One region of the Sporosarcina sp. P16b genome, then DNA from elsewhere that is predicted to be linked to it. Evidence: riboswitches for the same ligand, from Rfam matches in the RefSeq annotation. Region 1 holds a riboswitch; each other region holds the start of a gene.
What was found. Region 1 has a riboswitch for S-adenosylmethionine ahead of CSV77_RS16205 (MFS transporter). Riboswitches for the same ligand answer to the same signal wherever they lie in the genome.
Positions count from the first base shown of each region.

Region 2: another riboswitch for S-adenosylmethionine. It lies ahead of metA (homoserine O-acetyltransferase MetA); the one in region 1 lies ahead of CSV77_RS16205 (MFS transporter).
Region 3: another riboswitch for S-adenosylmethionine. It lies ahead of CSV77_RS11000 (O-acetylhomoserine aminocarboxypropyltransferase/cysteine synthase family protein); the one in region 1 lies ahead of CSV77_RS16205 (MFS transporter).
Region 4: another riboswitch for S-adenosylmethionine. It lies ahead of CSV77_RS09765 (methionine biosynthesis PLP-dependent protein); the one in region 1 lies ahead of CSV77_RS16205 (MFS transporter).

Region 1 covers NZ_PDYO01000027.1:6,088-10,918, forward strand. Annotated here, with positions in the region: gene CSV77_RS16200 (molybdopterin oxidoreductase family protein) at 1-964, opposite strand, end outside; SAM riboswitch class I at 1,296-1,386, shown strand; gene CSV77_RS16205 (MFS transporter) at 1,507-2,757, shown strand; gene msrA (peptide-methionine (S)-S-oxide reductase MsrA) at 2,886-3,425, shown strand; gene CSV77_RS16220 (dioxygenase family protein) at 3,990-4,775, shown strand.
Region 2 covers NZ_PDYO01000002.1:496,450-501,280, forward strand. Annotated here, with positions in the region: gene CSV77_RS05510 (HAD family hydrolase) at 1-6, shown strand, start outside; gene CSV77_RS05515 (YetF domain-containing protein) at 46-750, opposite strand; gene metA (homoserine O-acetyltransferase MetA) at 817-1,725, opposite strand; SAM riboswitch class I at 1,819-1,925, opposite strand; gene CSV77_RS05525 (AbrB/MazE/SpoVT family DNA-binding domain-containing protein) at 2,076-2,345, shown strand; gene CSV77_RS05530 (thioredoxin family protein) at 2,469-2,783, opposite strand; gene serA (phosphoglycerate dehydrogenase) at 3,402-4,831, shown strand, end outside.
Region 3 covers NZ_PDYO01000008.1:89,468-94,298, forward strand. Annotated here, with positions in the region: gene CSV77_RS10985 (MBL fold metallo-hydrolase) at 1-1,021, shown strand, start outside; gene CSV77_RS10990 (sulfurtransferase TusA family protein) at 1,069-1,296, shown strand; gene CSV77_RS10995 (sulfite exporter TauE/SafE family protein) at 1,354-2,130, shown strand; SAM riboswitch class I at 2,559-2,662, shown strand; gene CSV77_RS11000 (O-acetylhomoserine aminocarboxypropyltransferase/cysteine synthase family protein) at 2,818-4,098, shown strand; gene CSV77_RS11005 (glycine betaine uptake BCCT transporter) at 4,146-4,831, opposite strand, start outside.
Region 4 covers NZ_PDYO01000006.1:172,189-177,019, reverse strand. Annotated here, with positions in the region: gene CSV77_RS09785 (L-lactate permease) at 1-328, shown strand, start outside; gene CSV77_RS09780 (methylated-DNA--[protein]-cysteine S-methyltransferase) at 373-882, opposite strand; gene CSV77_RS09775 (DMT family transporter) at 902-1,216, opposite strand; gene CSV77_RS09770 (DMT family transporter) at 1,219-1,554, opposite strand; SAM riboswitch class I at 1,712-1,813, shown strand; gene CSV77_RS09765 (methionine biosynthesis PLP-dependent protein) at 1,894-3,024, shown strand; gene CSV77_RS09760 (hypothetical protein) at 3,155-3,337, opposite strand; gene CSV77_RS09755 (type 1 glutamine amidotransferase domain-containing protein) at 3,553-4,068, opposite strand; gene CSV77_RS09750 (HD domain-containing protein) at 4,351-4,831, shown strand, end outside.

The sequences.
Region 1 (4,831 bases):
CAGGCAAGCAAGAGATAGTCCGGACTATCATGCCGCCATTATCATGATGCTGCAACCCATTGCCAATGCGAATCATGGAAGGGGAGACAGTCCCATACATCCGTGCTAGTTCATAGATATCTTTCTCCGGCACGCCTGTGATGGTGGAAACCATTTGGGGATCGTAGTATTTTACATGTTCACCGAGCGCTTCATGGCCGATTGTATACTGCTCCAAAAATGCTTGATTGACTAGCTTTTCTTTATAAAGAATATGCATAATTCCGAGTGCAAGCGCTCCGTCAGTTCCCGGAAGAATGGGAATGAACCAGTCAGCCATGCGCCCAGTTTGGTTTTTATGGACGTCAATGACGATAACTTTAGCGCCGCTCTTTTTCGCTTTTTGCGCAATCATAATTTGGTGCATATTCGTACTGACGGCATTGATGCCCCAAAAAACAAATAGTTTCGTATCCTTCATCTCTTCCGGATCCGTTCCATAACGCCCACCCATCGTGTAATTGTAGCCGGCTTCACCAGCGACTGAACAAATGGTTCGGTCCAGTTGGCTCGAACCCAGGCGGTTGAAGAAACGGCGATCCATCCCTTTAGAACTAAGTTTCCCCATATTTGCATAGAAACTATAGGGAAGAATTGATTCTGGCCCTTCTTCAGAAATTAATTTTTTCCACTCATTTGTAATAGTTGTAATGGCTTCTTGCCAACTGATTGGAACGAATTGCCCATCGCCTTTTTCCCCAATACGTTTCAATGGAGTAGTAATCCGATTTTGATCGTAAATCCGTTCAGCCATATGCCGAACTTTGTTGCAAATACTTCCTTTTGTGATTGGATGTTCGGGATCACCTTCAATTTTAATGATTTTACCATCTTCTTTATGAATCAACAGTCCACATTGGTCTGGACAATCCAGAGAACAAACCGAGGGGACGATACCATTTTCTACATCAATATACGATTGCATTATACAAGTCCTTTCTACGGGAATAATATTTAAATATAATATGAAATCCTTACATTGCTAAAGTACCTAAATCAAATAGTGATTAACAATTTTGAAATTCCGTTATTCTAAAGGGATGCGCATCCCAAAAGAATGAATTCGGGTTATCCCAATTTTAGTGAAAAGCGCTCACTTATAGATTTGATATAAACAAATGATTTTGCTAATTAGTATATCATACTATGGCAGTATATTTAGAAAGTTTCAATAACTGGTTGACTTAAAATTAAATATTCTGTACAGTGAGTTCATTAGGTCTGTTTTTATTATATTCTACTAATTTCATATTATTTTTCTATCGAGAGAAGTTGAGGGACTGGCCCTATGAAACTTCGGCAACATAATTGTGCCAAATCCAGCAAGCGTAGCTTGAAAGATAGAAAGAGGAATGCATATTTATATTGCGCTAGCGATGAATACCAACGACTCTTTCTGTTTTTTTACAGAAAGTTTTTTTGTTTTGTAAAGACATTACAAAACGGATATGAATGGAGGGCACTGATGTGTTGGAGAGAATTGGAATCACGAAAAACTTAGGTTGGGGCTTTTTTGGTGTGATGTTGTTTATGATGGGAGATGGAATTGAAGCTGGTTGGTTAAGCCCATTCTTAATTGAAAGCGGATTAACGATTCAGCAATCGGCTGCTATATTCACAGTATATGGAATCTCGATCGCACTGTCATCTTGGTTTTCAGGCGTCTGTGTAGATGTTTTTGGACCGAAACGTACAATGGCCATCGGATTAGCCGTCTATATTATCGGTACGGCAGGGTTTATTACATACGGTTTCTCTACGATGAATTACCCGATCATGCTTTTAACTTATTTCATTAAAGGTTTTGGTTATCCGTTATTTGCTTATTCTTTCTTGACATGGGTCATTTATAAGACACCGCAAAATAAATTGAGTTCTGCTGTTGGTTGGTTCTGGTTTGTATTTTGTGCGGGAATGATGGTTCTTGGTGCGTGGTATTCAAGTGTTGCGATCCAATATCTCGGTTACATCAATACAATGTGGACATCTATTTTCTGGGTAAGTCTAGGTGCGGTTTTAGCTTTAGTTATCAATAAAGACAAGTTTGAAAAGAAAAAACTAGCGAACAAAAAAGAAGCAGTCAAAGAATTATTGAAAGGTATTACCATTTTAAAATCAAACCCGAGAGTTGCTGCGGGTGGGGTTGTCCGCGTTATCAATAGCTTAAGTGTTTATGGATTCCCAGTTTTCCTACCCATGCATATGGCACAACATGGCATTGAAACAACTGCTTGGCTGCAATTATGGGGAACATTTTTCTTAGGAAATATTATCTTTAATTTAGTGTTCGGCTTCATTGGAGACAAATTCGGTTGGAAAAACACGATCATTTGGTTTGGTGGAGTCGGATGTGCAATATTCACGCCACTTCTGTTCTATATACCGGTGATTACAAATGGTAGCATTGTTGCGACAAGCATTGTCGGTTTCATTTGGGGTGGTTTGGTAGCGGGCTACGTTCCGATCGGTGCATTGGTACCTTCTGTGGCGGGTGAAGATAAAGGCGCGGCAATGTCCGTGTTGAATTTTTCCGCGGGTTTATCAACATTCGTAGCACCAGCGATCGCCTTAACGTTTATCGGGCTTGTTGGAGCGGAAGGGGTCGTGTGGATTTTCAGTGGTCTCTACTTAGTGAGTGCAATCATTGTAAAATTCATTCGTATACCGGAAGAAGAAAGTAGAAAAATGCAGGAGAAAGCTTTGCTAGTAACCTCGTGAAACTACCATCGAATAGGCGGTCAATGATATAGTATAAGAAGGACTTTTAAATCACAAACAGGTTGTGTACGCCTCTACTAGACAAGTGGATTTGGGCACGCGCTTTCATAAAAAAGGAGATGTTGTCAATGGTTGAACAAAATGTTGAAAAGGCTGCATTTGCTGGAGGATGTTTTTGGTGCATGGTGAAACCGTTTAAAGAATGGCCAGGTGTCCAAGACGTCGTGTCAGGATATATGGGCGGACATCTGGATAATCCAACGTATGACGACGTGAAAAAAGGTACATCCGGTCATGTGGAAGTCGTTGAAATCACATTTGATCCTGCCTTATTCCCATATGAGAAGTTGCTTGAAGTATACTGGCAACAAATTGATCCGACAGACGCAGAAGGTCAATTTCACGATCGCGGCTCATCGTACACTACCGCTATCTTTTATTACACAGAGGCACAACGGGAAGCCGCCAAAAAATCAAAAGCTGACCTAGCTGCAAGTGGTATTTTCACAAAACCTATCGTTACACCCATCCGCCCCGCAGAAACATTCTATCGGGCAGAAGAATACCATCAAGATTATTATATAAAAGAACAAGAACATTACAAAGATAACCGTGCACGTTCAGGGCGCAATGAATTCATCATTGAGCACTGGAGTAAATCACCATAATGGTAAGAAGGACGAGCGTATTCATAGAACGCTCGTCCTTTTTTTGAAATGGGGGATTAATAAGTGATATTCGTACAACAGTATCTTTTAATAAGCACGATAACTACTTTTTACTCCTTAGTGAAGAAGTCTTCCCTTTATTAAGTTCCTTTCTTATATTATCTAATTAAATAAAATATACAGCATAGAAGATTGTTAGCAATCCATTTTTGGAGTAAGTATTTATGGAAACAACAATGTATGTCTCAAGCAGATACTTTTTAGTAATTGCCTTTTATCTTTTTTTGACCTATATGAAACCTAAAACTGATTTAGTACTATTATTAATCTGTATTGATAATGTCTACTGGATGACGTTAATTAAAAAGCAAGAATTAGTACTAATAGATCTAATAATCGGATATAGTCAGTCCTAAAAGTATATTGATTTCGGTTTTCCATTGGAATAAGATGAAAGTGTAGATTAAATATTCTAACTTTTCACGAACTTATAACAGTAAGATAGTATTTTGTTAAGGCTAAGTGAAAATGTTAGTATAACAACTAATTAGGGGGAATTTAATTATGCAAAAAGAAGCTGTTAAAAAAAATGATCGCGTTGTAGAAGTATTTGACTTATTCATTAAACATATCCAAGCATTTCTGGAAGAAGCAGAACTTAATCATGAAGAATATACAAACTTCGTGAACTGGGCAGATCGTTTAGGGCGTACTGGAGAACTACCCCTATTTGCAGATGTATTCCTAGAGACACATGTGTTGCGTGCAATGTATACTGAGATGCCTGGTACACAACCATCACTTTTAGGGCCTTATTTTATTGAAGGAACTCCATTGCTCAAAGCAGAAGGTGAAAAACCAATTGTGTTGACGCAACGACCTAATGAAGCAGGGGATGTATTGTATTTCAAAGGGAATGTAAGCAATGTTGATGGCGAAGCACTTGGCAATGTCAAAGTTGAAATGTGGCAAAATGATTCAGATGCTACTTACTCTGCATTTGACTCAGTTGCGCCAAAATATAATCTAAGAGGTCACTTCTATACGGATGAAAATGGAAACTTTGAAGTGAAAACTATTCTACCAACCCCTTATCCCATTCCAACAAACGGTCCTACAGGAGAGTTCTTGGAATATGCGGATAAACAACCAATGCGTCCTGCGCATCTACACTTAATGTTTGAAGCGGAAGGTCACGAAACGCTAATTACCCAAGTATTCCCAGACGATGACAAATGGCTTGAAGATGACGTGGCAGACGGCGTTCGTTTGGATCTTCTAACAAAGTTCGAAAATAAAGGTGACCATTATGAGGCTGCTTTAAACTTTGTCATGCGTAAAGAACAATAATAGCAGCTAACATACAGTGATCGTGTATCTTTTATTGGACTCAGAATAAATATTTT
Region 2 (4,831 bases), on a different contig from region 1:
TTATAAAAAACGTGAAAAGTCCTGATTGAATCAGGGCTCTTCACGTCAAGTCGATTTTAATGTATTAATATATAAACTACCATCTGTCTGAATTTCTGCATAGAGAACATGCTCTGGCTTGGAAATCCCTTGTTTTTTTAGCTGTTCAGTTAGCCACGTGTCGGTTAATTGAAGTTCTCTCATATTTTTCTCTTCTACTATCCCGTTAGTAATAATTTCAGTCGGAATATATTTTGGCGGTGGTGCTGGTGCTTTGACATCTTTCTTTGTAGCATATTTCTCACTTGCATTCAGCATGACACTTAAATTACCATTCGTTTCGAATATCGCGTAATTGACATCTTTCATCGAAAATACCGACTGCTCCCGTAGCATCATATTTATATCATTGAAACTCAACCGTAATTTACGCATGGAACCTTCCAAAATCTTTCCGTTTTGAATGACAATCATCGGTTTATCATCGAGTAATACGCGGAGTTTAATGGATTTGAATGATAAGAAATTGGCAATAATTGTCAACGTCGCCCACAAAACCATTCCATATAAGCCGTTCAAGAATGGCGTTTCAGACTCTCCCGCTAAATTGGCCGCAATTGAACCGATTGTTATACCTGTCACATAATGAAAGAAAGTCAATTGGGACACTTGTTTTTTCCCCATAAAACGCGCCAATATCAACAGCACAACAAATGAGATCACCGTTCGCATAGTCATTTCCCAAAAGGATAATTGCCAAAATTCATCTATGTTCACTGCATACACCTCCAGTAGTCGGAGTATGTGCAAACTATAGAGGTTTATACACTAATTACTTTAATTCCAGTTATAAGGAGTTTTCTGGTAGACATAGTAATTGAGCCAATTGGAGAATAATAAATGCGTGTGGGAACGCCAAGTATTTATAGGTTCTTTGGATGGATCATCGTTCGGATAATAATTTACAGGCATATCAATGTCCGCACCTTTTTCTAAATCGCGGGCATATTCATCTCCTAATGTGTGTGCATCATACTCTAAATGTCCAGTTACCATAATATGTTTTGCATCATTTGAGATCACAATGAATGCACCAGCCTCTTCAGAAGCAGAAAGTAGAGTCAAATCGGGATGATTCTTTATCTCTTCTAATGAAACTCCGGTATGGCGTGAGTGTGGCGCTACATATACATCATTGAATCCACGTGCCAAGTTTACTGTCGGATCGGTAATATCATGTGAGAATACTCCAAAACATTTCTTTGGCAACTCGAACTTTTCAATTCCGTAGTGATGATAAAGAGCCGCTTGAGCACCCCAGCAAATATGGAGGACAGATGTAACATTCGTTTTTGTCCATTCCATGATTTCTTCCAACTCCCTCCAATAGACTACATCTTCAAATTGTAGAAGTTCGATTGGAGCACCCGTGATAATCATGCCATCAAAACGGCGATTTTTCACATGTTCAAAAGTGGTATAGAACGTTTCTAAATGATTCTGACTGACGTTTTTCGAAACATAGCTAGCTGTATTAAGAAATGTGACATTCACTTGTAAAGGTGTATTACCAAGTAATCGGAGCAATTGTAACTCCGTCTTCTCTTTTTCAGGCATCAAGTTCAAAATTAAAATATTGATTGGGCGGATATCCTGTGTTGTCGCACGTTCTTCATCCATAATAAAGATTTTTTCTTCTTTCAATAATTCTACTGCAGGTAAATGTTTTGGTATATTAATCGGCATTCTATTTCCCCCTTGACTTTCATTTATTACAATTTCTATACAAAAAAGCCCTCATTTCTCTTAGATAAGAAAAGGAGGGTTGACCGTTCACCGTTCTTATCTCTCAAGACAACAATCTTGTTGGAGGTAGCACCTTCCTGTATGCACAGAGGTTGCTGAAGCTTCATCAGGCCAAATCCCTCAGCTTCTCTTGATAAGAAATATTTAATTACTGACTATTATAGCATTAATAAATTAATTGTATAGCAGAATTATCAAATTGTTCTGCGCATTTAAGTTTTGTAAATTGTAGATGATATGTTTTGGTGTATAATAGAAATTACCCACTACTTTTCTTCGAGGAGGAGCTTATGAAGTCTTTAGGTATTGTTCGTAAAGTGGATCATCTCGGTAGAATTGTTATTCCAAAAGAACTTCGAAATTCTTTGTCGATCGATAAGGGCGACCCGATTGAAATTTTCGTAGAAGACGATAGAATTATTTTGAGAAAATATCAGATCAACAGAGCGTGTTTTATCACGGGTGATGTGATGGATGAAAACAAACTATTGTCAAACGGAATATATATCAGTCCAAAAGGCGCTAAAATCCTTATGGAACAACTAAAAGATTTCACGTAATACACGACATAAAAGCTTCTTGTAGCTAATTTCCTTATATAAAAAGGACCGAAAACAACTTCTGCAGTTGTCTTCAGTCCTTTTGTTTAATTGCCACATATCTTCCCGCCGGCAACCATTCCATTACGTTAAGCTATTAATAAACTCTTCGATCTCTTCCTTAGTTTTACGATTCTTACTGACAAAACGACCTGTCTCCGTTCCTTCGCTGAATGCTACGAAGCTAGGAATACCGAATATATCCAACTGACTGCATAAATCTATAAATTCATCACGATCAATTGTAACAAATTCATACTCTGCAAATTCTGTTTCCAATGTCGGCAAGAATGGTTCAATTACTCTGCAATCTGCACACCAATCTGCAGTGAATAAGAAAATCACCTTCTCCTCTTGTTTAAGTTGCTCAAATTGCTCAAGAGATTCTAACTTTTTCAATTTCCAACACTCCTCTAAATGAATAGTATACGCACACTATAACACTTATTCCTGCATTTCTTCCTTTCAGACGACTTATGCTATTTCCTTTCACTTGGTTAAATTCAAGATGTTTTTTTATAATTAACTCCCAAAACACGAACGTTCACAAATAATTCAATAATACCGTTCGCGTTTAACAGTTTTTCGTTTTTTCTGGAAAAGCAATTGACAATAGTTTTTGACGTGTTATGATTAATTCTAAATTAATAGTTGCTAAACAATTTTGACGAAGACATACCTTCCTGAAAAGAATTTTCCAGAGAGCTGACACAGTGGTGAAAGTTAGCAAATTCCGAGGTTGGGGGCACTTCCGAATTGATTCGCTGAACATTTTAGTAGGCTGATCCGTCACATGCACGTTACGCATGCTGAATGAAGGCTGCAATTGCAGCAAAACAAGGGTGGTACCGCGTTAGTTTATTGAGCTTTTCGCCCCTTACTTATATGTAAGGGATGAAAGGCTTTTTTATTTTACCTATAAGGGGGGTAGCGCGCAACTTACATAGACGATCAATTGTACTTAGCTTTTCCAACAAAAAAATCCACTACAAACAATTGAAGGAGAGAATGAATATCATGGCTTTTAAAATACTTATTAGTGATCCACTTAGCGAAGACGGAATTTTCCCATTACGACAGGCAGAAGGTTTTGAAATAGTAATGGAGACGGACCTGACACCAGATCAGCTGAAAGAACGTATTAAGGATTTCGATGCATTACTAGTACGCAGTCAGACAACAGTTACAAAAGAATTGTTGGAAGCAGCTGATCAATTAAAGATCATTGGTCGTGCAGGTGTAGGAGTCGATAATATCGATTTGGACGCAGCTACCGAAAAAGGAATTATCGTTGTGAATGCGCCGGATGGCAATACAAACTCTGCAGCCGAGCACACAGTTGCAATGATGATGTCCATGGCACGCAAAATCCCTCAAGCTTTCAACTCGTTAAAAAACAATAAATGGGATAGAAAATCATTCCTTGGCGTGGAATTGAAAGACAAAACTTTGGGAATTATTGGACTTGGCCGCATCGGGGCTGAAGTTGCAAGACGTGCAAGAGGACAACGTATGAATGTAGTGGCGTATGACCCCTACTTAACGGAAGATATCGCGAAAAAATTGGGCATAGAAATTGGAACTGTAGATGAAGTGCTTGAAGTAGCTGATTTCATTACAGTTCATACGCCTTTACTTAAAGAAACACGTAGAATGATCAACAAAGAAGCATTCGAGAAAATGAAAGACGGCGTACAAATTATCAACTGTGCACGCGGTGGAATCATTGATGAAGATGCTTTATACGATGCAATTGTTGCTGGTAAAGTGGCGGGCGCGGCACTGGATGTGTTCGAAGAAGAACCATTCCTTGACCACAAATTATTGACATTACCTGAAGTAATAGCAACTCCACACTTGGGTGCAAGTACATTCGAAGCACAAGAATCGGTTGCAGTTGACGTAAGCCGTGACGTAGTAAACTTCTTGACAATTGGTTCGGTTCGTAACCCAGTAAACTTGCCATCTGTTTCCCGTGATGTATTGGCAAAAATCGAACCATTCTTCGATCTTACAGAGAAGTTGGGTATGTTCTTATCCCAAATTCAGAACTCGGTTATCCATGAAATCAATATTCAATATGCTGGTGAATTGGCAAACTACGATGTGCGCGCATTAACACGTAACACAGTCAAAGGTATTTTGAAGCGTAATCTCGGAGAAACAGTTAATGATGTAAACGCGAAGTTATTGGCTGATCGTTATGGCATCAAAGTGAATGAGCAAAAAACAACTACTGGTAAAGGCTTCTTGAACTTAATCTCAGTAGAAATCGTTACTGAAAAAGGTATTCGCAAAGTTGCAGGTACACTTCTAAACGGCCTTGGAGCACGCATTGTAAAAGTGGACGATTATGTAGTAGATGTGATTCCAAGCGGTCACTTACTATTTATCCGACACATGGACCAGCCTGGTGCAATCGGTCGCGTAGGTACACTTCTAGCAGA
Region 3 (4,831 bases), on a different contig from region 1:
AATCGAAGGGGAGCGAGTACGCCATTTAAACGTGCCATACTTTGATTTATTGGATGGCATTGAAGAATTTGAAGATCAATTGCCAAAAGATGAAGAAATCTTGGTTGTCTGTGCAAAAGAAGGTTCGTCCATCATGGTGGCAGAAATTCTTGAAGAAGCAGGTTTCTCAGTAGGTTATCTTTCAGGTGGAATGAAAGCATGGAGCGAGTATCTTGAGCCTGTGAAAATTGCCGATTTGAAATCGGGCGGCGAGCTATATCAATTCGTTCGTCTTGGTAAAGGATGTCTTTCCTACATGGTCATGTCGGGTGGAGAAGCAGCAATCATTGATGCTACACGTATGACAAATGTGTTCACGGACTTTGCTGAGCAGCGCGGTGTGAAGATTACAAACGTATTCGATACTCACTTGCATGCGGATCATATTTCAGGTGGTCGGCAGATCGCAAAAACTACGGGTGCAACGTATTGGCTGCCACCGAAAGATGCCGAAGAGGTAGTATTTGAATATGCTGCATTAGAAGGCGATATGTCCATTCAGATAGGTGATACGAGAATCGATATTCAAGCGCTTTATTCGCCAGGACACACCATTGGTTCGACTTCATTTATCGTAGACGACAGTTATTTGATGACAGGTGATATTTTGTTCATTGATTCGATTGGACGTCCTGATTTAGCAGGTTTAGCAGAAGATTGGGTAGGCGACTTGCGTGAGTCATTGTATAGCCGCTATAAAGAATTGTCGAAGGATTTAACTGTCTTACCAGCTCACTTCATGATTATAGACGAGTTGAATGAAGACGGTAGCGTGTCGGAGAAGCTCGGCGTATTGTATGAGCAAAATCACGGCTTGAACATTGAGGATGAAAAAGAGTTTAGAGAGTTAGTCGCGGGGAACTTGCCTCCACAGCCTAACGCGTATCAGGAAATCCGCCAGACGAACATGGGGAAAATCCAGCCTGACGAGGAAACGCAACGCGAGATGGAGATTGGCCCGAATCGCTGTGCGGTACGGTAAATAGGTAATTTAATTCATATGAAAAAAATTTAAAGGAGAAGGTATATATGAATACAACAACATTTTTAGATGCAAAAGGCCTGGCATGTCCAATGCCAATCGTACGGGCAAAGAAAGCAATGAAGGATATGCAAACAGGAGAAGTTCTTGAGATTCATACGACAGATAAAGGATCAGTATCCGACCTGACAGCATGGGCTGCTTCTGGCAATCATGAAATAAAAGATCAGCAACAAGAGTCTGATGTCTTTAAATTCTGGATCCAAAAAGGTTAAACTAAGGATAGAGGGAATGGCTGTCTCCCTCTTACGTCGGGAAGAAGGGAGGACATCATGACAATTCCATTTATTATCACGATCTTCCTCATTGGATTCGTCGGCTCATTCCTTTCCGGTATGATTGGAATCGGTGGCGCAATTGTCAAATATCCAATGTTGCTATTTATTCCTGCATTACTTGGTTTTGCTGCATTTACACCACATGAAGTAGCCGGAATTACTGCAGTGGAAGTTTTCTTTGCATCACTTTCAGGTGTTTTAGCGTATAGAAAGAGTAATCTGATCTTGAAGCCACTCGTCCTTTATATGGGAATCAGTGTATTAGTCGGCAGTGTACTTGGCGGTGCTGGGTCTAGTATGCTTTCAGAAGCTACCGTCAACGTAATCTACGGTATTCTAGCCGTCATGGCGGCTATTATGATGTTTATACCAAAAAAAGGACTCGACAATCAGCCGATCGATGAGATTACATTCAATCGCTTCATTGCTTCAAGTGCAGCCTTTATCGTCGGCTTGGCGGCTGGAATCGTCGGAGCTGGCGGCGCATTTATCGTGGTACCGATTATGCTCGTGATACTAAAAATCCCCACACGCGTCACGATTGCTACATCCCTAGCAATTACGCTGTTGTCATCGGTGGGCTCGGCATCAGGCAAGCTCTTAACAGGCCAAGTACCCTATGGACCAGCTGTTGTTCTGATTATCGCTAGCATCATTGCCGCTCCGATCGGTGTAAAAGTGAGCCGGATAGTAAACACCAAAGTACTACAAAGCATTCTAGCCGTACTCATCATGGCTTCCGCTGTGAAAATATGGTGGGACATATTCTAACCAATCACAACCGCCAGCACATCGTTCAATGAACTTGTGCTGGTGATTTTTTGTGTGAAGTCATAAGTGGAAAAATCATTAAATTCACTTCTACTCTGGCAGGTGGCTCCAGTTTAGTAAATATGGAAGTCTTTATACGTAACTACAATTGGCATAGTAAACTAGTTGATCAGCGTGGAAGGCGGCGACTCCCGATGGATCAGCCCGACAGGTGAGACAACTAAAGGGAGCTTGCGACCTAGTTGGCTCACCGCGGGCCCATGGGAAAGCGTCCGCCTGGAACGCTGATCAACGGTGCCTTCACTTTACTTAATTTAATCAAATGTATTAAAAGTAATACGGATTTCAAAACATTCAATTAAATTACCTTGCAATAGACTAGGAATAGCCGTATACTATTTTTCAACGATGGAAAACGAATAGACATACTCTTATCAAGAGAGGCGGAGGGATTAGGCCCTGTGATGCCCGGCAACCGGCGAAAGCAAAGGTGCTACTTCCTACAAACTTTCAATAGTTTGGAAGATAAGGGAGGAATGAGCGAAAGCAGAGCCCTCTTCTTATTATGGAAGATGGCTTTTTCTGTACTTAGCGAATCGTCCTCTTGTGTTTTTCTTGTCTAGTTCTAGGAGGAAGTTGTCCGAGGAGTTTCGGTGTTCCATCAATACATAAAAAAGGGGAATGGTTATGACGAATTTACAGCCAGAAACGATATTATTACACGGAGGGCAAAAGCCGGATCCAGAAACAGGCTCACGTGCCTTGCCGATTCATCGTACGACTTCTTATGTATTCAGAGACACGGAGCACGCACAAAACTTATTCGCCTTGAAAGAAGCCGGCAATATCTATACAAGAATTACGAACCCGACAGTAGCTGTCTTTGAAGAGCGTGTCGCACAGTTAGAAGGTGGAACAGCTGCAGTGGCATTGTCTTCTGGAATGGCGGCGATTGCTTTCTCTATTATGAACATCGCTGAAGCGGGCGATGAAATCGTTGCAGCCAGCAATCTCTACGGTGGCACATATAACTTATTTGCTGTGACATTACCACGCTATGGCATCAACGTGAAGTTTGTTGATGCGTCCGATCCAAAGAACTTTGAAGCAGCTATTACGGATAAAACGAAAGCGTTGTTTGCAGAAACAATTGGTAACCCAAGTTTGCAAGTTCTTGACGTGGAAGCTGTTGCGAACATCGCACATGACAATGGAATCCCATTGCTAGTAGATAATACATTCCCGTCTCCTTATGGATCAAATCCTATCGAGTACGGTGCAGATGTAGTGATCCACTCAGCGACGAAATGGATTGGCGGACACGGTACGACCATCGGTGGTGTAGCTGTGGATGCAGGGAAATTCGATTGGACGCAAGGGAGATTCCCAGGCTTTACAGAGCCGGACGAATCCTATCATGGCTTACGTTACGGAATCGATACAGCCGCTGCAGCTTTTACAACGAAACTGCGCGTACAATTGTTGAGAGACTTCGGCCCTTGTCTATCACCGGATAGTGCATTCAACTTGTTACAAGGTTTGGAAACCCTTCATTTACGCGTACCACGCCACAATGAAAATGCACAAAAAGTCGCGGCATTCTTGCAAGAACACCCAGCAGTAGAATGGGTGACCTATACTGGCCTAGAAGATCATCCAACAGCGGAACTAGCAAATAAATATTTGAAAAACGGCTATGGTTCAATTATCGTATTCGGTATCAAAGGTGGACGCGATGCAGGAAGACAAGTAATCGACAATGTAGAAATTTGGTCTCATGTAGCGAATGTGGGAGATGCGAAGTCATTAATCATTCATCCGGCATCCACAACTCATCAGCAGTTGTCTGTGGAAGATTTGAAAGACTCAGGCGTTAGCGAAGAGCTAATCCGCTTATCTGTAGGGTTGGAGTCAGCAGAGGATATTATTGCAGATTTGAAACAAGCCATCGAAAAAGCAGCAAACTAATATATATAAAGAACACCGTCGCATTTGCGACGGTGTTCTTTTCTTTACTATCGTTGTATTCGATTTTTCTCATCTTTGAGTGATTTGAACAGCGAAACAACCATCATAATGAGTATGATTGAGAATGGCAAAGCGGCAATAATGATGACGTTTTGCAGTGCATCCAATCCTCCAACATATAATAGAATAATGGCGATGGCAGATTGAATGACGCCCCATATCACTTTCAAATTATTCGGTGGAGTCAATGAACCGTATGACGACTGCATGCCGAGTACAAATGTAGCTGAATCTGCTGATGTGATAAAGAACGATGTAATCAATAAGATTGCAATGATCGATATGATGAATGATAAAGGTAATTCGCTGAACATTTCAAAGATCGTCAATTCAGTTGCACTCGCAGCCAAGTCGATGATGCCAGCTTTTTGCGTTTCGATTGCTGTCGTCCCAAATGCTGTGAACCAGATCATACTGAGCACAGTAGGAACAACTAGTACGCCAATCATAAACTCGCGAATCGTTCTACCTTTTGATACGCGGGCAATGAACATCCCGACAAATGGTGCCCAAGCTATCCACCAAGACCAGTAGAATAGAGTCCAACCATTGAGCCAAGCACGATTTTCCGGGGTAAGTGGTGCGGTTCGGAAACTCATACGAATGAGATTTTCCAAATAGCCACCGATGGAATCAGTGAACATGTTGAAAATCAATAATGTGGGTCCGAGCG
Region 4 (4,831 bases), on a different contig from region 1:
TAATATCGGTCTTGATACTGCTCAAGCAGGCATTGTTGTAGCGATGCAGGCAGTCGGCGGCGCTGCCGGAAACATGATTTGCGTGCATAACGTCGTGGCTGCTTCGGCTACAGTCGGTCTGATAGGCAAGGAAGGGCTACTCATACGACGCGTCCTCTTCCCTCTAAGTTATTATCTATTGACTGCAGGTTTCTTGGGAATGGCAATTATTCATGGAATCTTCAATATCTGGCTACTCATTGCAATCATCATTGTTGTTGGTTTTATAATGAAGATGTCCACAGATAAACGTAAGTTGTCTGCAAATATCTTGCGACAGCCATCATAAATAGCAACAATAAAAAAGAGCCTTATGGCTCTTTTTTCATACTGTTATTCATTTATCTTCGTGTGAGTACTTTCAAGCAAAATCAGCTTCGCTTTTTGGTTTCTCCCGTCACGATAGCCTGACAAACTGCCATCTTTCGCAATAACACGGTGACAAGGCACCACAACCATCACAGGATTCTTGCCTATTGCAGATGCTACAGCACGAACAGATGAAGATTTCCCAATCTGTTCCGCAATTTCTGAATAAGTCATAGTTTCACCATACGGTATTCGTTGCAGTGCTTCCCATACTTGCAGTTGAAACGATGTTCCTTTTAAATCAAGTGGTATCACTGAAAAATCTTTCGTTGTACCCGATAAGTACTCCTTCATCTTGCTTATATAGACTCCGAGCTTTGTTTCATCTTCTATTAAGTCAACTGTATCAAACCGGTACGACCAGTCCTTCATACGTTCTACACTATCTTCAGCTAGTCCGGCATAGCACAGTCCCTGTTTTGTAGCAGCTATTGTTACAATCCATTCATTAAAATCAAAATTTGTCCAATAAATCAGTTACGCCACTCCCCTTTCATCCGAACAACTTCAAGCCTACAGCACCGAAAATAATGAGCGATAAAAAGAAGAGACGTTTGATGCTAGCAGATTCTTTGAATATCAAAATCCCCATCAATACGGCTCCTGCCGCTCCTAACCCTGTCCATACCGCATACGCTGTACTCATCTGTATTTCGCGCATAGCAAGAGACAGGAAAACAAAACCAAAACCAAAAATCCCCACAATGAGTAACAGTCTTTTAATTGAACGCTTCTGTAAATAATAATTAATACTCACCACACCGAAAATCTCACCGAGACTGGCAATAACCAAATACACCCAAGCCACTGTCAGCCACCTCCTTCTGTATCGGCTTTTTCATCTGTTGTCAGCTTAATGCCCACTACCCCAATGACGATGAATCCGATGAAGGTCAGCGTAACCCACGTAAAACCTGCTTGAAAGAAGAATATATCCACTAATAGGATTGCAGCGGCACCAGAGCCGGTAAATACAGCGTATACCGTGCCGGCAGGTAATCTTTCACATGCTTTTATAATGAAATAAAAACTCAATACAATCGCCATAACCGTTCCGGTCCATTGCATTACAGTTTCAGAATAACGAAGACCGACTACCCAGAAGATCTCTATAACAGCCGCCAATGCGACATAGCCCCAAGCCAAAATGAAAATCTCCTTTCCATTATGAATAGTATCTATCAGTATAACAAATCTTTTACTGAAACAAAAAAATCAATAACTGATGTTAAAAGGAAACTTGCATCTAGTATATCTGCATGATAGAATAAATCCGTCAACAGTTTTTCCTATATTATGAATATTCTTATCGAGAGAGACGGAGGGATAGGCCCAGCGATGTCTCAGCAACCAGCCATAGGCACGGTGCTAATTCCAAGGGTGACAACCACCTTGAAGATGAGAATACTGTATACACTTGTATGTTCGAGGGCCTATTCGAAAAGAAGAGGTTCTTTTTTATTTTGCCGGGGGGGATGGATATTCATGACAAACAACGGATTAGAAACTAGATTAGTACAACTTGGAAACCACAGTGATGAGAAAACCGGAGCAGTCAATACACCGATATACTTGTCAACAGCATACCACCATGAAGGTCTAGGCAAGTCCACGGGATATGATTACACACGAACAAAAAACCCTACGCGTTCTATCCTAGAGGATGGAATTGCAAACCTAGAATCAGGTGACCAAGGATTTGCATGCAGTTCTGGAATGGCAGCCATTCAACTTATTTTATCTTTATTTAAAACAGGTTCGGAACTATTGGCGCCTGAAGACTTATATGGCGGTACCTATCGCCTGTTTAATCAATATGAAGAAACGTATAATATTAAGACGCGTTACTTATCGTTCGATGATGTTTCAGAAGTCGAGCAAGCGATTACTGATCGTACAAAAGCGATCTTCTTGGAAACGCCTACAAATCCATTAATGCAAAACATAGCCATCAGTACGTATGCGGAATTGGCTAAAAAACATGATTTATTGCTAATTGTCGACAATACGTTTTTAACACCTTATTTCCAGCGGCCAATTGAGGAAGGCGCAGATATTGTCATTCATAGCGCAACGAAATATATCGGTGGACATAATGATGTGCTTGCAGGTCTAGTCGTGGCAAAAGGTGAGGATTTATGCGAACGTCTATTTACCAATCATAATGCGATTGGAGCTACATTGTCTCCTCTTGATTCATGGCTTGTCGTACGCGGTCTAAAAACTTTGCATTTACGCATGAAACAGCATGATGCAAATGCGAAAATGATGGTCTCTTATTTAGAACAAGAACCTCTTATTGCCGACGTGCTCTACGCTGGAATCGGTGGTATGTTATCATTCCGAGTACAAAATAGTGAGTGGGTCGGGCCATTCCTTGAAAATATGAACTTAATTTCATTCGCCGAGAGTTTGGGCGGTGTGGAAAGCTTCATTACGTATCCGACTACACAGACGCATATGGATATCCCATTAGAAGAACGTAATCGTCGTGGAGTAGACGACCGTTTGCTCCGTTTCTCAGTGGGAGTAGAAGATGTAGAAGATTTGATTGCGGATGTAAAACAAGCCCTTTATGCTGCAAAAGAAGTAGTAGAAGGCGTAAAAGTTCAATAATAGTAAACAATACAACTCGAACAGTCAATTTAACTATGACAGTTCGAGTTATTTTAATTCATTTATAGCAAGACACGACCGATTGAATCTATACAAAAAAGCATCCAATTATATTGAATGCTTTTCTTTATTAATGAGCTTGATGCCATTTTTTCTTTTCACTCGCATAGACGACCGCTGCCGGTGCTGCGATAAACGTAAGCGCCGCCATTCCGGCGAACATACCCGCCAGTTCTTTACTTCCAAAGGAAAATCCAGTTGCTGCACCTAATACAATTCCTGCTAATACCGCCAACGCAACAATCTTATACATGTTAGACCCCCGACCTTTCATTTGTAAGACGCGATCGTCTCTCTGATTTATTCGTTGCTTTTATCATACTCTCATTGAGAACCTTTTTCAAGTACAATTGAGAATCTTTTTCAATGTTTGTTAACATGTACTATTATCGTATGTTGTAAGCAGTAGTTTAATGTGCAAGAAACAAAAAAACGTCAAGGCTTTTACACCTTGACGTTCAAATTTTTTTATTCTTCTAGTAGTTTTAATGATTCACGATTAAAGGCTGGAAGATCATCAGGTGTACGGCTTGTTACAAGTTGATTCTGACAGACTACGACTTCTTTGTCAGCGTATTTTGCACCCGCATACTCCATGTCTACGCGAATGGACGTATATCCCGTTGCATCGCGTCCTTCAAGTGATTTTGCTGTTATGAGCAATTGTGGACCATGACAAATTGCAAATACAGGTTTTTTTGCATCCATAAATTCTTTGACAAACTTTACGAAACGATCATCTGCACGTAAAATATCCGGTGAAAATCCACCTGGAATAAACAATGCGTCATAATCTGACGATTTGACGTCAGCAATTGCTCTATCAATTTTCACTTTAGTATTTTCTTTCATACCCGTTACTTCTGATCCTGCTTCCGCACCGATCACTTCTACTTCATGTCCAGCTTCTTTATAAGCAGCAGCTGGTTTCAAGTATTCCGAGTCCTCGAACATATCTCCAAGTACTGTTGCAATTTTAGCCATAATGCTTACCACTCCTTATATGATGTTCTATAAATACTATTCCACATTATAAAGAGACTAAACATTATCACCCGAGATCTAGTTCCCCTTCAGCCGCCAAGTGAGTTATCATATTACTAGTTAATAAATATCTTTGTAGCTGAGTAGAGTCCTCCCCTACTCGTATAATTATGTCTACATGGGGGCACATATATAGTACAGAGCTGTATGTAGGGATGACTTCTTAAAAACGAATGAACAGGTTTTTTAACCGTAAATACTAAATAAAGGGGATGAATGTTGTTGGGGGTACACCAATACTTTAAAAGCTTATCTGATTTAGAACAAATTATTCGTTGTCCTGGAAAGTTCAAATTTCAAGAGCATTCTGTCGCTAGCCATTCATTTAAAGTGACAAAAATTGCCCAGTTTCTTGGGACTGTCGAAGAGGAATCTGGACAGAATGTGGATTGGAAAAGCCTATATGAAAAAGCATTAAACCATGATTACGCAGAACTATTCACAGGGGATATTAAGACACCTGTAAAATACGCTTCGAAAGAATTGAAGAAGCTATTCGGTGAAGTGGAAGAGGAAATGACAAGAAAGTTTATTGAAAAAGAATTTCCTACTGAATTTCAAGCTATATATTTGGAACGATTGAAAGAAGGTAAGGATAAAACATTGGAGGGACGTATCTTATCCGTTGCTGATAAAATTGATTTGCTGTACGAATCATTTGGTGAGATCCAAAAGGATAATCCAGAGCCATTGTTTATAGAAA